3 regions of the Veillonella intestinalis genome follow, and region 3 is predicted to be linked to each of the others. Evidence: riboswitches for the same ligand, from Rfam matches in the RefSeq annotation. Region 3 holds a riboswitch; each other region holds the start of a gene.

Evidence for each region. Region 3 has a riboswitch for S-adenosylmethionine ahead of NFR27_RS08705 (MetQ/NlpA family ABC transporter substrate-binding protein). Riboswitches for the same ligand answer to the same signal wherever they lie in the genome.
Region 1: another riboswitch for S-adenosylmethionine. It lies ahead of NFR27_RS05345 (vitamin B12 dependent-methionine synthase activation domain-containing protein); the one in region 3 lies ahead of NFR27_RS08705 (MetQ/NlpA family ABC transporter substrate-binding protein).
Region 2: another riboswitch for S-adenosylmethionine. It lies ahead of metK (methionine adenosyltransferase); the one in region 3 lies ahead of NFR27_RS08705 (MetQ/NlpA family ABC transporter substrate-binding protein).

The regions. Positions count from the first base shown of each region.
Region 1 is NZ_CALPCB010000005.1:125,271-129,982, forward strand. It holds gene NFR27_RS05340 (homocysteine S-methyltransferase family protein) at 1-822, opposite strand, end outside; gene NFR27_RS05345 (vitamin B12 dependent-methionine synthase activation domain-containing protein) at 884-1,549, opposite strand; SAM riboswitch class I at 1,605-1,699, opposite strand; gene rsmG (16S rRNA (guanine(527)-N(7))-methyltransferase RsmG) at 1,899-2,690, opposite strand; gene mnmG (tRNA uridine-5-carboxymethylaminomethyl(34) synthesis enzyme MnmG) at 2,699-4,576, opposite strand; gene mnmE (tRNA uridine-5-carboxymethylaminomethyl(34) synthesis GTPase MnmE) at 4,607-4,712, opposite strand, start outside.
Region 2 is NZ_CALPCB010000002.1:178,219-182,930, reverse strand. It holds gene priA (replication restart helicase PriA) at 1-263, opposite strand, end outside; gene metK (methionine adenosyltransferase) at 420-1,610, opposite strand; SAM riboswitch class I at 1,665-1,765, opposite strand; gene coaBC (bifunctional phosphopantothenoylcysteine decarboxylase/phosphopantothenate--cysteine ligase CoaBC) at 1,825-3,006, opposite strand; gene rpoZ (DNA-directed RNA polymerase subunit omega) at 3,044-3,256, opposite strand; gene gmk (guanylate kinase) at 3,270-3,887, opposite strand; gene remA (extracellular matrix/biofilm regulator RemA) at 3,896-4,162, opposite strand; gene NFR27_RS02215 (YicC/YloC family endoribonuclease) at 4,189-4,712, opposite strand, start outside.
Region 3 is NZ_CALPCB010000010.1:9,273-13,984, reverse strand. It holds gene NFR27_RS08725 (zinc-ribbon domain-containing protein) at 1-195, opposite strand, end outside; gene NFR27_RS08720 (hypothetical protein) at 235-639, opposite strand; gene NFR27_RS08715 (hypothetical protein) at 964-1,656, opposite strand; gene NFR27_RS08710 (helix-turn-helix domain-containing protein) at 1,687-1,965, opposite strand; SAM riboswitch class I at 2,424-2,515, shown strand; gene NFR27_RS08705 (MetQ/NlpA family ABC transporter substrate-binding protein) at 2,653-3,486, shown strand; SAM riboswitch class I at 3,611-3,704, shown strand; gene NFR27_RS08700 (MetQ/NlpA family ABC transporter substrate-binding protein) at 3,796-4,626, shown strand.

The DNA.
Region 1 (4,712 bases), on a different contig from region 3:
ACTACCACAACAAGCACCTAAAAAGGTAGCCCCAGCATCTATTAAAGCCGGTACATATTCGCCCATTTCAACCGGTGATAAAGGAAATATCGTTTCTTTACCGACTAATTTAGGCATACCTGCATTAGGTTGAGCACTTATAGGCAAATTAGTAACCGATGCTAACCGTTCTACTAAAGGAATTAATTGCTCAGGTCCCAAGGAACAATTAATACCTACTACATCAGCGCCCATAGCTTCTACTGTAATAGCCGCTACTTCTGGTGGTGTACCTGTAATAGTTCGGCCATCTTCATTAAATGAAAATTGGCAGATAACACCCACTTCTTCTTTTGTTTTATTAAGAGTTTTACGCGCATCAAGAGCCGCTAATAAAGCAGCCCGCATTTCCTGTATATCAATAATAGTTTCAATAATAATAAAGTCCACACCTGCTTCAATTAAAGCAAGAGCTTGTTCATAATAAGAATTATAGACTTCATCAAAACTAATTTGTCCCAAAGGTTCTATAAATTGACCTGTAGGTCCCATAGATCCTGCCACTTTAGCCTCTTTTTTAACTGATGCTATAGCTTGTTTGGCTACTTTTACAGCTGCTGTATTTATATCCTTAACTCTATGAGCTAAGCCATAATCAACTAATTTTAAACTACACGCACCAAATGTATTGGTTGTTATGATATCACTACCACTTTGTAAATATGCTTTATGAATAGCCGTCACTATATCTGGTTGATTCACATTAAATAATTCAGGACATTCCCCTTCTACTAGCCCTGATTGTTGTAACATTGTGCCCATAGCACCATCAAAAATATACATACTATCGCCTCATCTCTCTAATTTATCCCTATACTAATCTTACATTTTGATACTCATATACTCATATTTTTCGTGATATACAATTTACTTGAGCACAAGATGTACAACCTCGCTTAGTTAATACCTCTTCATCATTAGGCATACAACCGATAATAGCAGTCACTGATTTTCTCGGAAATAATAAAAAACTATCAGTCACTGATACATTAATTTTTTCAGCACCTATAATACGGGCTAAGTCCTTTTGTACTGTTAAATCCCAATTACCATATCCAGGACTAAAACGCCAAGTTGTCTTATATCCAGCTTTTTCAGCTTCTTGCTGTATTACTTCATTGACTTGATTAGCTACTTGTTCTACTGCTGCCGTAGCCGCTGCATCCATCAATAACCCCAGTGTATAATTACCGTCCTTAAATAATTCAGCACTGCGTAATTCTACATCTTCACCAAGGGTAACTGCCATAACATAGACTTTAGTAGCATTGCCTAAATGCTCACGAATAGAACTTCCTTCAATTTGAAGTGGTGGATTACTCTTAATCAGCCCCTGTTTAGCATCATATTCATAAGCTTCATATACACCGCTAGGATCTGCCACCAATTGAACTTCTAAACAAGCCTCTTTGACATATTCTTTTGGAAACTCTTTGGCCTTCTGCAAACCTGCATAGCGTGTGGCTTCATCTATATCAATTTGTGGTAAACGTCCATTATAAATTGCCATACGCACATCTCCTCTATCTAAAAAAAACCTCTATCTAACTTAGATAGAGGATCTCTCCTTATCTATCAGTTTCCTGTTGGAAGTAGCACCTTGCTATTGCTGGTTGCCGGATATCATTGGGCCAAGTCCCTCCATCGCTCTTGATAAGGCTAACATATAAAAATAGAATACCGTCTACACTATAGATTGTCAAGAAAAACCCCTGAGTATGCAGGGTTTCACCTATATGTAAAAAATACACTTTGTTATAGGTAAAACCTTCAACACAGGGGTTTTATATTATTTGTCCAATTATATTTAGTTATTTAGGCTATTATTTACTCAACCATCTATTCTATTATCTATTTAATTATACTAACGGTTTTAACTTAATCTCTTTTGGTTTTCGAGGATACTGCTTAGGCGTAACACCTGTTTTACGTGTATAAATAATTGCTCGCTTATCTGTTAACGTCGGTAATTGAACCGGCTTCATATTAGCAATTTCGCCTTTTAATACTTGTAAAGCTTTCTTTGCTTCGCCTATTTCCTCTTCATAAGCAGCCCCTTTTAAAGCTACCATGTAACCATTCTGTTTCACATAAGGCAATGCCCATTCTAATAAAATAGGTAATCTAGCAACCGCACGACTGGTTACAATATCATAAATCCCTCGATGATCTAAAGTATGACTCATGTCTTCAGCACGACCATGTAAAGTTATGACATTAGATAAGTCTAACGCTGTAATAACTGACTCTAAAAAAGTAAGTCTCTTTTGTAAGGAATCAAATAAAGTAATTTTTAAATCAGGACGCATAATAGCTAATGGAATGCCTGGAAAACCAGCGCCTGTCCCCAGGTCTAACAACTTAGCGCCTTCTTTAAATACTACACCAATTAAAGAGTTTGTAGTATGTTGAATTGCTCCATCAGTAGTATGGACCTTTGCTGTTTCATCGGAAACAGTATCTAATGCTGTTAAAGAGTCTACAAAATGCTTTACTGCTACTTCATGAGGATCTGTAATAGCCGTTAAATTTAAGCTTTTATTGGTCTCTATAAGCATTTCATAAAATGTATTAAATTGTCCCAACTGCTTTGCGGTTGCCTTAAAACCAGCAGCTTCTAATTGAACAGCTAAATTATCAGTAAAGTTCATAGACCCTCCTAGGATTGTTGTTCACGACGATATTGCTCTAATTGAATCAACAATACAGATACATCCGCTGGTGAAACACCAGAAATACGACTAGCTTGGCCAATGGAATGAGGTTTAATTTGTGCTAATTTCTGTTTCGCTTCTAAGGAAATGCCCTTCATAGTCTCATAGTCCCAATCAGCGGGAATAATCTTTTCTTCTAATTTTCGCACTTTAGCCACTTGTTCCATTTGTTTTTTAATATAACCATCATAAGTGATCATAATGTCGATTTCTTCTTCCACATCTGGCGTATAACGGGATAAATTGAATGATTCCGCTACATCACCATACGATAACTCATTACGTTTTACTAAATCAAATGCTTTAATACCAGTCTTAATAGGCGCTGTTCCCATAGCTTCTAATTTAGCCTGTACTTCAGTTGATGGATTAATTGGCGTATTTTGTAATTCAGCTAATCCTTGTTCAATTAAGGCTTTCTTTGCTTTAAAACGAGCATATCGTTCTTCTGTAACAAGGCCAATTTCATAGCCTTTTTCAGTTAAACGCATATCCGCATTATCTTGACGTAATAATAAACGATATTCACTTCGACTTGTCATCATGCGATACGGTTCTTTCGTCCCTTTAGTTACTAAATCGTCAATTAATACACCAATATACGCTTCTGAACGCGATAAAATGAATGGCTCTTTACCCTGTAAGTATAAAGCTGCATTAATACCAGCCATTAAACCTTGAGCAGCTGCTTCTTCATAACCAGAAGTGCCATTAGCTTGTCCTGCAGAATATAAACCTTTAATGGATTTAACCTGCAAAGCTGGAGTCAATTGCAAAGGATTTAAGCAATCGTATTCAATAGCATAAGCAGGACGCATAATTTCAACCCCTTCAAGGCCTGGAATTGTACGCAAGAATTTGTATTGCACATCAATTGGCAAACTTGTACTCATACCTTGAACATACATTTCATTAGTATGATTACCTTCTGGCTCAACAAATAATTGATGGCGATTCTTATCACTGAAACGCACTACCTTATCTTCAATAGAAGGGCAATAGCGAGGGCCTGTACCTTCAATGATACCTGTATACATAGGGGCTCTGTTTAAATTAGCACGAATAATATCATGCGTTTCTTCACTCGTATATGTCAACCAACATACTTGTTCATTGCGATTTGTCCAATCAGACATAAAGGAGAATGAGCGATACATGCCATCCCCTGGTTGTTCCGTCATATGCTCTAAAGTCAAAGTACGCTTATCTACACGAGCTGGTGTGCCCGTTTTAAAACGCATTAATTCAATGCCATGCTTACGTAAAGAATCTGATAATAATTCAGCCGTACGCTGTCCATTAGGACCACCTGTATAGGTCAATTCGCCTGTAATAATTTTACCTTTTAAGTAAGTACCAGTGCAAAGTATGATAGCCTTTGCTTCATATACTTCACCTAGTTCACTTAAAATTCCTTTCACTTTACCATCTTCAATAAGCAATTCATTGACCATAATTTGCTTTACATTTAGATTATCTGTGTTTTCTAGCGTCTCTTTCATTAAACGTTGATAAGCTACTTTATCTGATTGTGCTCGTAACGAATGAACGGCTGGCCCTTTACCAGTGTTAAGCATACGCATTTGTATAGCTGTAGCATCTGCATTAATAGCCATTTGACCACCTAAAGCATCTAATTCATAAACTAAATGACTTTTACCTGGTCCACCTACGGCTGGATTACATGGCATAAGGGCAATATTATCTAAATTAAGGGTTGCCATTAACGTGCGTTGTCCCATACGAGCTGTAGCAAGTGCTGCTTCACAACCAGCATGACCACCACCAATGACAATAATATCATACGTATCAACTGTGTACATACTATCTCCTATCCCTCTTGCGAGGCTATCTTATTTACCTAAGCAGAATCGACTAAATAGCTCATCTACCATAGATTCTCGTAAACTATCCCCTGTAATATCCCCTAAACGCTCCCAAGCTTCACGCATATCAGTT
Region 2 (4,712 bases), on a different contig from region 3:
CTTAATTTTTCTGCTGTTGCTAGCATTTCCTGGGTAAACCACGGTTCTTTATCCAATACTGCTTGAATAGGCTTGATTTCATAAGAAGGAATCTCATCTAACTCACGATAGCCAATAAGTATACCTTCTTCTTTTGTTCGCCCTAAAGGGACAGCTACCCGTGTACCAATGGCAATTTCGCCTAATTGTGGCGGCACAGCATAGCTGAATGGACTATTCATTTTCTTTGCTGGGCGATTAATAATAACCTCCGCTACACGCATACTATCCCTCCTTTGCAGTATTTTTTATTATACCATTTTTTTCGATATTTTTAAATAAAAGACAGTCTTAGAATACAATAAAAAAATCGTCATACAAATTACGAAACGACAATATTCTTAAGAATGTCGAATGCCTATTTGTATGACGATTTTTAATTATAAGCCTGCTTCTTTACGAAGAATATCTGCTTTATCAGTATGTTCCCAAGGAAGATCAACATCAGTACGACCAAAGTGACCGTATGCTGCTGTTTGATGATAAATTGGACGAAGCAAGTCAAGCATTTCAATAATACCTGCTGGACGAAGGTCAAAATGTTTCTTAACAAGTTCCGCGATTTTTTCTTCCGCAACTTTAGCAGTGCCAAAAGTTTCCACCATAATGGATACTGGTTTTGCTACGCCAATAGCGTAAGCAATCTGAATTTCACATTTATCAGCAAGGCCAGCTGCTACAATGTTTTTAGCTACATAGCGAGCTGCATACGCTGCACTACGGTCAACTTTTGTAGGATCTTTACCAGAGAAAGCACCGCCCCCATGACGAGCCATACCACCGTAAGTATCTACAATAATTTTACGACCAGTTAAACCAGCATCCCCTTGAGGACCACCAATAACAAAACGGCCTGTTGGATTAATAAAGAATTTAGTATTTTCATCAACAAAACCTTCAGGTAATACTGGTTTAATTACTAATTCTTTTAAATCAGCTTCAATTTGTTCACGCGTTACTTCTGGACCATGTTGTGTAGAAATAACGATAGTTTCAATACGCTTAGGCACACCATCTACATATTCAACAGTTACCTGAGTTTTCCCATCGGGACGAAGATATGGTAAAGTACCATCTTTACGAACTTTAGTTAACTGACGGGATAAACGATGAGCCAACGCGATTGGCATAGGCATAAATTCTTCTGTTTCATTGGTAGCGTAACCAAACATCATACCTTGGTCACCAGCACCAATCTTATCAAATTTATCACTTCCGCCTTCACGAGTTTCAAGTGCATCATCAACACCCATAGCAATATCTACGGACTGTTCATCAATCGCTACATTAACACCACAAGTATCGCAATCAAAACCATATTTAGCACGAGTATATCCAATTTCACGAATAGTTTCACGCACTATATGATTAATATCAACATAACATTTAGTAGAAATTTCCCCTACTACATGAACCTGACCTGTTGTTACGAGCGTTTCGCAAGCAACATGAGCCGTTGGATCTTGTGCAAGAATTGCATCAAGCACAGCATCCGAAATTTGGTCAGCAATTTTATCAGGATGACCTTCTGTTACGGATTCTGATGTGAAAAAAACATGTTTTTCAGCCATTTACCCAATACCTCCATAAAAAAATTCCTCATCAGCCAAACGATGAGGAATCAAACCCCATCTTTCGGCATAGTACCGTCGGACTTAGCACCTTTTCATTATGAATGGTTGCTGTAGCTTCACAGGGCCTTTCCCTCCACTACTCTTGATGAGACAAAAGTTATTATTAAACTGATTGTGATACTTCATATCACTGATTCATTATACAATAGAATTACAATTCTGCCAAGGCTGAAATAATTCGCTTAGCTACATCAATTTTTGTCATAAGTGGCAATGGACGAACTTGACCACCTGGATAAATCAAGGTAACTTCATTAGTGTCAACATTAAAGCCTGCATTTTGCTTACTTACATCATTGGCCACTAACATATCAAGATTTTTGTTAAGTACCTTAGATTTGCCGTATTCAATAACATTTTGAGTTTCCGCAGCAAAACCAATTAACTTTTGATGAGTTTTATTCGCACCTAGCCCTTTAAGAATGTCTGGATTTTTGACTAATTTAAGTTCTAATGTATCCATCTTCTTAATTTTTGTGTCAGCCATATTCTCGACTCTAAAATCAGCTACAGCAGCGGCCATAATAACAGCATCACAATCTTCATAGCGACTATTTACAGCTTCTTCCATAGCTCTAGCAGAATCAACAGAAACTAATTCTACACCAAAAGGCACAGGCAAATTTGTTGGCGCGGAAATTAAAATTGTACGAGCACCAGCTAAGGCCGCTTGTTCAGCTATAGCATAGCCCATTTTTCCGCTTGAACGATTGCCAATATATCGCACTGGATCGATAGCTTCTTGTGTACCACCAGCTGTTACGATTACTGTCTTATTAGACAATAGATTAGTTTTCATCATGTGAAAAGATAACCACTCTACAATGCGAGCTGGTTCTGGTAAACGACCTTTCCCCGTTACACCACAAGCTAAATGACCACTATCAGCTTCTAAAATATGCATGCCTAATTCTCGTAAAGTATTCATATTTCGTTGCGTAATAGGGTTTTCATACATATTAGTATTCATAGCAGGGCATAAAAAGATAGGCGCTTTTGTTGCCATAAGCTGTGTAGTGAGCATATCATCAGCAATGCCAGATGCTAATTTACCAATTACATTAGCAGTAGCAGGTGCAACTACATAGGCATCAGCCCAAGTAGCCAATGCAATGTGCTCTACATTCCAATCATGAACATCTTCAAACATCTTTACAGCGACTGGATGTCCACTAATTTCACCAAATGTCATAGGGGATACAAATTTAGTTGCATTTTCAGTCATAACAACTTTTACTTCTGCCCCTAATTTACGAAGACGACTTACTACTTCTACTGCTTTATAAGCAGCAATACCACCAGATACACCTACGATTATGTGTTTATTTTTCATCCTCAACACCTATTATAGTTCACGTTTAGCGTACGCTTTATTTAATACCATCTTTAGTACGAGCAAAGCCAATTTTATCATCTGCAATTTCATGAAGCGCTACTGATACTGGTTTATCTGTATCAAGACCGGTAACCATAGCTTCATCGCCATCGGTTAATTCACGAGCTCGCTTCGCTGCTAATGTAACCAATGTATATTTACTATCTACATGTTTTTCTAAATCCTTTAATAAAGGTTTTACCATCATAACGCATTACTCCTTACTTCGCATATTGCTTATAAATATATTGTATTTTTTCTTTATTTCGCTTAATTTTACAAGCTTCAGCACGTAAAATGGACGCCACTTTTTCTACTGCATCTGGTAATATATCATTCACCACAATGTAGTCGTAGCGATGTGCTAAGGCTAATTCAGAGCTTGCTTTGGAAAGGCGCTTATCAATAACCTCAGCAGCATCTGTACCACGATCCCGTAGACGGTTTGATAATATATCTAATGATGGCGGTACAATATAAATAAACACGGCTTCACTAAAGCGCTCTTTTACCTGCATAGCCCCTTGAATATCAATCTCTAAAATGACGCTCTTGCCTTCGCTTAATAAATCCATTACATGCTGCTTAGGCGTGCCATAATAATTATCATATACTTGAGCATATTCTAAGAAGGCATCTTCTTCGATAAGCTGTTGAAACGTTTCCTTATTGCGAAAAAAATAACTAACCCCTTCTTCTTCACCAACGCGTGGTGCTCGTGTAGTCATAGATACTGAATACACAAGATTGGGCATTTGTTTACGTAGTTCGGCACAAATAGTCCCTTTACCAGCCCCTGAAGGACCAGATAACACAATCAAAATCCCTCTATCCGACATAATAGCACCTACGCTTCCGTAGACTCAGCTGGTGTAGCTTGAACAATACGATGCGCTACTGTTTCTGGTTGAATCGCTGATAACACAATCTGACCACTATCCATCACTAAGACAGCTCGTGTTTTACGACCATATGTAGCATCTACTAATACACTCTTTTCACGCGCATCTTGAATCATTCGTTTAATTGGCGCGGACTCTGGACTGATGATAGCAATTAGGCGATTTGCCGAAACCATGTTACCAAATCCAATGTTTAAAAGCTTTGTACTCATACTTAGTGACTCCTTACTCTTGCAACCTACTCTATATTTTGAATTTGCTCTCTAATTTTCTCTAACTCACATTTCAATACTACAACACGGTCTGTTATGGCTAAATCGGATCCTTTAGATCCCATTGTATTTACTTCTCGATTCATTTCTTGTAATAAGAAATCTAACTTACGCCCAATCGGTTGATTCTCTTTTAGTGTGTTTCTTAATTGTACCACATGAGAGCCAAAACGTACAATTTCTTCTGTAATATCTGTTTTATCACTCATAGTGGCTACTTCTTGCAGAAAACGATCCATGTTAACCGTTACATCGGTTTTATCTAGCACGTTTTGAATCCGCTGTAATAAGCGCTCTTCGTATTTTTTTACAGCTATATCTTTGTTAGCCGTCACTTCTTGCAATACTGACTCTAATGTATTTACTCGTTTTTCAATTTCAACTTGTAAATTATTACCTTCAAGAGCACGCATTTCACAAAGACCCTTTAACGCTAAATTTAAAGCGCTAACAGCAGCGCCTTCTAATTTAGACTCTTCAAAGGGTACAT
Region 3 (4,712 bases):
GCCCACCTTATCAAGTGTAGGAATAACTTTATTTTTTATTACTTCTGCACTATTTTTTTCTAACTTCTCAACATTAGAGTCTATCGTGTTCATTACTACATCTACACTATTTCTTTTTAAGCTTTTACCACAAGCGCCACAAAATTTGGCATCTTTATCCAATAATTTTCCACAATTAGAACAAAACTTTTCCATACTATCCTCCTATAGATTTTATATAAATATACAATGCACTTATTTCTCATAAGAGTCCATCACTTTATAAATTAAACCTCCATGCATTAAAATATTAATTGGAACATCATTTATACTACTGTATGTAACTTCAAATGACTGATTATTATATAACGTAAATTGCATATGAACATTAGCCTTTTTATCGTTATAGAGACATTTTCCCTTAAAATCTACAATAATACGATTATCATCACTAGTAAAAGATTCCCATTTGCTATCTTCAAAAAAATCATCAAAAGCTTCACCAATAGGTATATTAGGATAATCATAAAAGTTTCCATTTCGTACGACTTTTACATTATCATCATAACCGCACCCACCAACTAACAATAAAATAGAAAGTAATATAAAAAGAAATAATTTTGTAGATTGTTTTTGTCTAAAATAAGTTAATAAGTTCATAATTAGCCCTCCCTATCAAAAATTATAAAATTCCTATCCACTTTAATAAACTTTCTCCAATATACAACGGTATACCCATTATTAATCCAGCAATTAATATTGAGGAAATCAATAAATCTAAATGCCCCCACATATGCCCTATAAATCCTGAAAATGATACTATATTATATTTTTTTGCCAAAGAGCAATATACTTTAAATGTTAGCCACCCCCAATAATCAAAGCAATAATATTAATAAAATTACTAAATAATGTGGCCATATAAAAAACTCCTTTTCTACCATAAATAAGACTAATATTAAATTTTATAATTTAAAAGCATATTTAAAAAACTTTACGCTCATTTATTCTTTTATATCTAGCTAATAAAACTATATAAATAATAGGGATACTTAAAAGTACTAAAATAGTTTCAGTTATCCCATTTTTTATAATTAATTTTTCAATATTATTTAGCGCTAATATTGGGAGGCCGAGAAAATATATATGCAGTAATATTCGTATAATAATTTGATCAATTCTACTCAATAAACATATTCCTGCATTAATAAAATCATCCATTACTTCGTTAAATTTAATAATTAAATATCCACGATTCCAATTAATTGAATTAATTATAATTGGTACAGTATATACAATTACTATTAAATTAATAATAGTAATTATGATTATTGTTATAGAGCCAGAGGCTAAATTGTTTAATAATATTTTAAAAAACCACGAGTTAAATAAAGATAAATAAGACCATTGAAATAATCGATGAATAAAAGAATATTTTTCTTTGTCTATAAATTTTATATATCCCAATATTAATAATCCTACAATTAAGCCAATTTCTGGAATTAAATTTTTATCATAAATATCTGTAAAAATTGTAATAAATTCAAAAATACATAAAAAGCTGCCAAAACTATAAGCAATTAATTTAAGAGATATTTTTTTATCTCGCATTAAATTTAATAAAGCTCCTACCACAATAGATGCCAGAATTAATATAATTTTGTTTCCTTCAAACAAGAAAATCCCTCCAAATAACTACAAACTAGCTTATTTTATAAAATTTTTAAAATCTGACACCTCCCACCTTGCTTTTTCTTGATCGCTAAATTCTAAAACTTTAGTGAACTCTATATCAAGGCCCTCTGCTATCGCAATAATAGTATGAACAGATATGGATTTATTATAATTACCACGCTCTATTCTTCCTATACTATTAACACTCATATTAATCGCTTCAGCCAATTCTGATCTACTCAACCCTTTTATTTTTCGAAAATATTCGATTTTCACCCCAATCTGCTTCATTACAACCGATACATCAACCACATCAATCCAACCTTTCTTAATATATCTGCTATAGCAAAGTTCTCATTTTTAGTATGACATATTTTCAGATATTTATTGTTCTAATAATGGTTCTAATCAACCTAAAAATGGTATCAAAAGCCAACATTAAGTTGATTTATTAAAATAATTAACCTAATTCAAAAATCATAAAAATGAAAAAAGCGACTGCAAAAAAGCAGTCGCTTCATCATTTTTATAATTAATTATAATTTTATATTATGAATTTCAAATAAAATTAAACGCATTTTTTCGTTCTATATTCTAATCTTATAAATAAACTTTCAAAAATAAAATTTCATATAAACACTAAAATATATGCTAAGACTTAATAAACACTACCAACAACTTAATTCCTACTAAATTCATAAATTTATATATTTTCCTACTTTACAACTGTCTTTTCTTCATGCTATAATCAGCAAAGAAATTCAATAGCGATATTATCAAGAGTGATGGAGGGACTGGCCCTATGAAATCCGGCAACCATTCGATGGTGCTAATTCCTGCGGCGTATACCGAGAGATAAAAAGTAGTAACGATGACTCGGAATACCCGAGGGCATCGTTTTTTTATTACCCTATCGCTATATTAATTTTGTATTGGGGATGCAAAATTAATAATAAATTTCATACATATTTTTATTTGAGAAAAAGGAGGGCTTCATTTATGAAGAAGTTTTTATCCGTAGCCGCTACATTTGTATTAGGTAGCGCTCTATTACTCGCTGGCTGTGGCAATGATCAAGGCAATGCCGCCGCAGGTTCTGACAAAAAAGTAACCTTAACTGTGGGAGCTTCACCGGTACCACATGCAGAAATCTTAGAACAGGTAAAAGACAAATTAGCTAAAGAAGGAGTTGAACTTAAAATTATTGAGTTTAGCGATTACATCAAACCTAATTTAGCCTTAAATGATAAAGAACTAGATGCCAACTTCTACCAGCATATCCCATATATGAAAAAGTTTGAAGAAGAACACAATATGAAATTTGCATCTGCTGGTGCCGTTCATATTGAACCAATGGGTCTTTATTCCAACAAAATAAAAGACAAAGATTTACAAAAGTCAATTCCTAATGGCGCTAAAGTAGCCATTCCTAATGATCCTACTAATACGGGTCGTGCCTTGCTATTATTACAACAAGCTGGACTTATCACACTAAAAGATCCTAGCAATATTTACTCCACCAAAATTGACATAGCTTCTAATCCTAAAAACTTAGACATTGTTGAATTAGAAGCGGCACAAACACCACGTAGTCTAGACGATGTAGATATTGCTGTTATTAATGCCAACTATGCGTTAGGGGCCCAATTAAATCCCCTTAAAGATGCCTTATTCCTAGACGATAAGAACTCACCATACGCTAACTTAATTGCCGTACGTCCTGGTGATGAAAATCGTCCTGAAATTCAAAAATTAGTAAAAGCCCTTCAATCGGCAGACACTAAAAAATTCATCGAAGATAAATATCAAGGTTCCATTTTGCCAGCATTTTAACATATCTATTGTCACTAGCAAACTATGAACCAATACGAACCGACTCTGCCCCACAGAGTCGGTTTTCTTTTTGCTTTACAAATTTGTCCTCTCATGATATACTTACCAAAGAATTATATATGAAACGTTATCGAGAGTGATGGAGGGACTGGCCCTATGAAATCCGGCAACCATTCGATGGTGCTAATTCCTGCGGTATATACCGAGAGATACAACGCGCAAGCAGTGATGGCTCGGTGTCCGAGGCCATCTTTTTTTATTAACTCATCTGATGTTTCTTAATTACTGTATAACCTGAGGAGGTATAGTATGAAAAAACTTTTATCCCTAGCTGCCACAGCTATTCTTGGTAGCGCCTTATTACTTGCTGGTTGTGGTAGTGACACAGGCAGCTCAACTGGTTCATCTAACAAAGTAACAATTACGGTAGGTGCATCTCCAGTACCCCATGGTGAAATCTTAGAGCAAGCTAAACCATTATTAGAAAAAGAAGGCATTGATTTAAAAATCATCGAATTTACAGACTATGTAAAACCTAACTTAGCCTTAAATGATAAAGAATTAGATGCCAACTTCTTCCAGCATGTCCCATATATGGATAAATTTGCCAGCGAACACAAAATGGACCTTGTTTCCGCTGGTAAAGTTCATATCGAACCAATGGGGATTTACTCCAAAACGATTACAGATAAAAACTTAGATTCCGTATTACCAAATGGTTCTAAAATTGCAATTCCTAATGATCCAAGTAATAGTGGTCGTGCCCTTCTTTTACTTGAAAAAACAGGTTTAATTAAATTAAAAGATCCTAACAATATTTATGCCACTAAAACAGATATTGTAAGCAATCCAAAAAATCTTGAATTTGTAGAATTAGAAGCCGCACAATTGCCTCGTAGCTTAGACGATGTAGCCTTAGCAGTTATCAATACTAACTTTGCCCTAGAAGCTGGCTTAAATCCTGTTAAAGATGCTTTATTCTTAGAAGATAAAGATTCCCCATATGCTAACATCATAACAGTTCGTAAAGGCGATGAAAGCCGTCCTGAAATCCAAAAATTGATGAAAGCGCTTCAATCCGAAGAAATCAAGAAATTCATTGATGACAAATACAAAGGGGCTATTTTACCAGCCTTCTAAGGATCATATAATCTTGTAATCCTTACAATACAATAACTATACTAGGGAATACTACTTCACTAAATATTCTAGTAAGTTTATTTTCC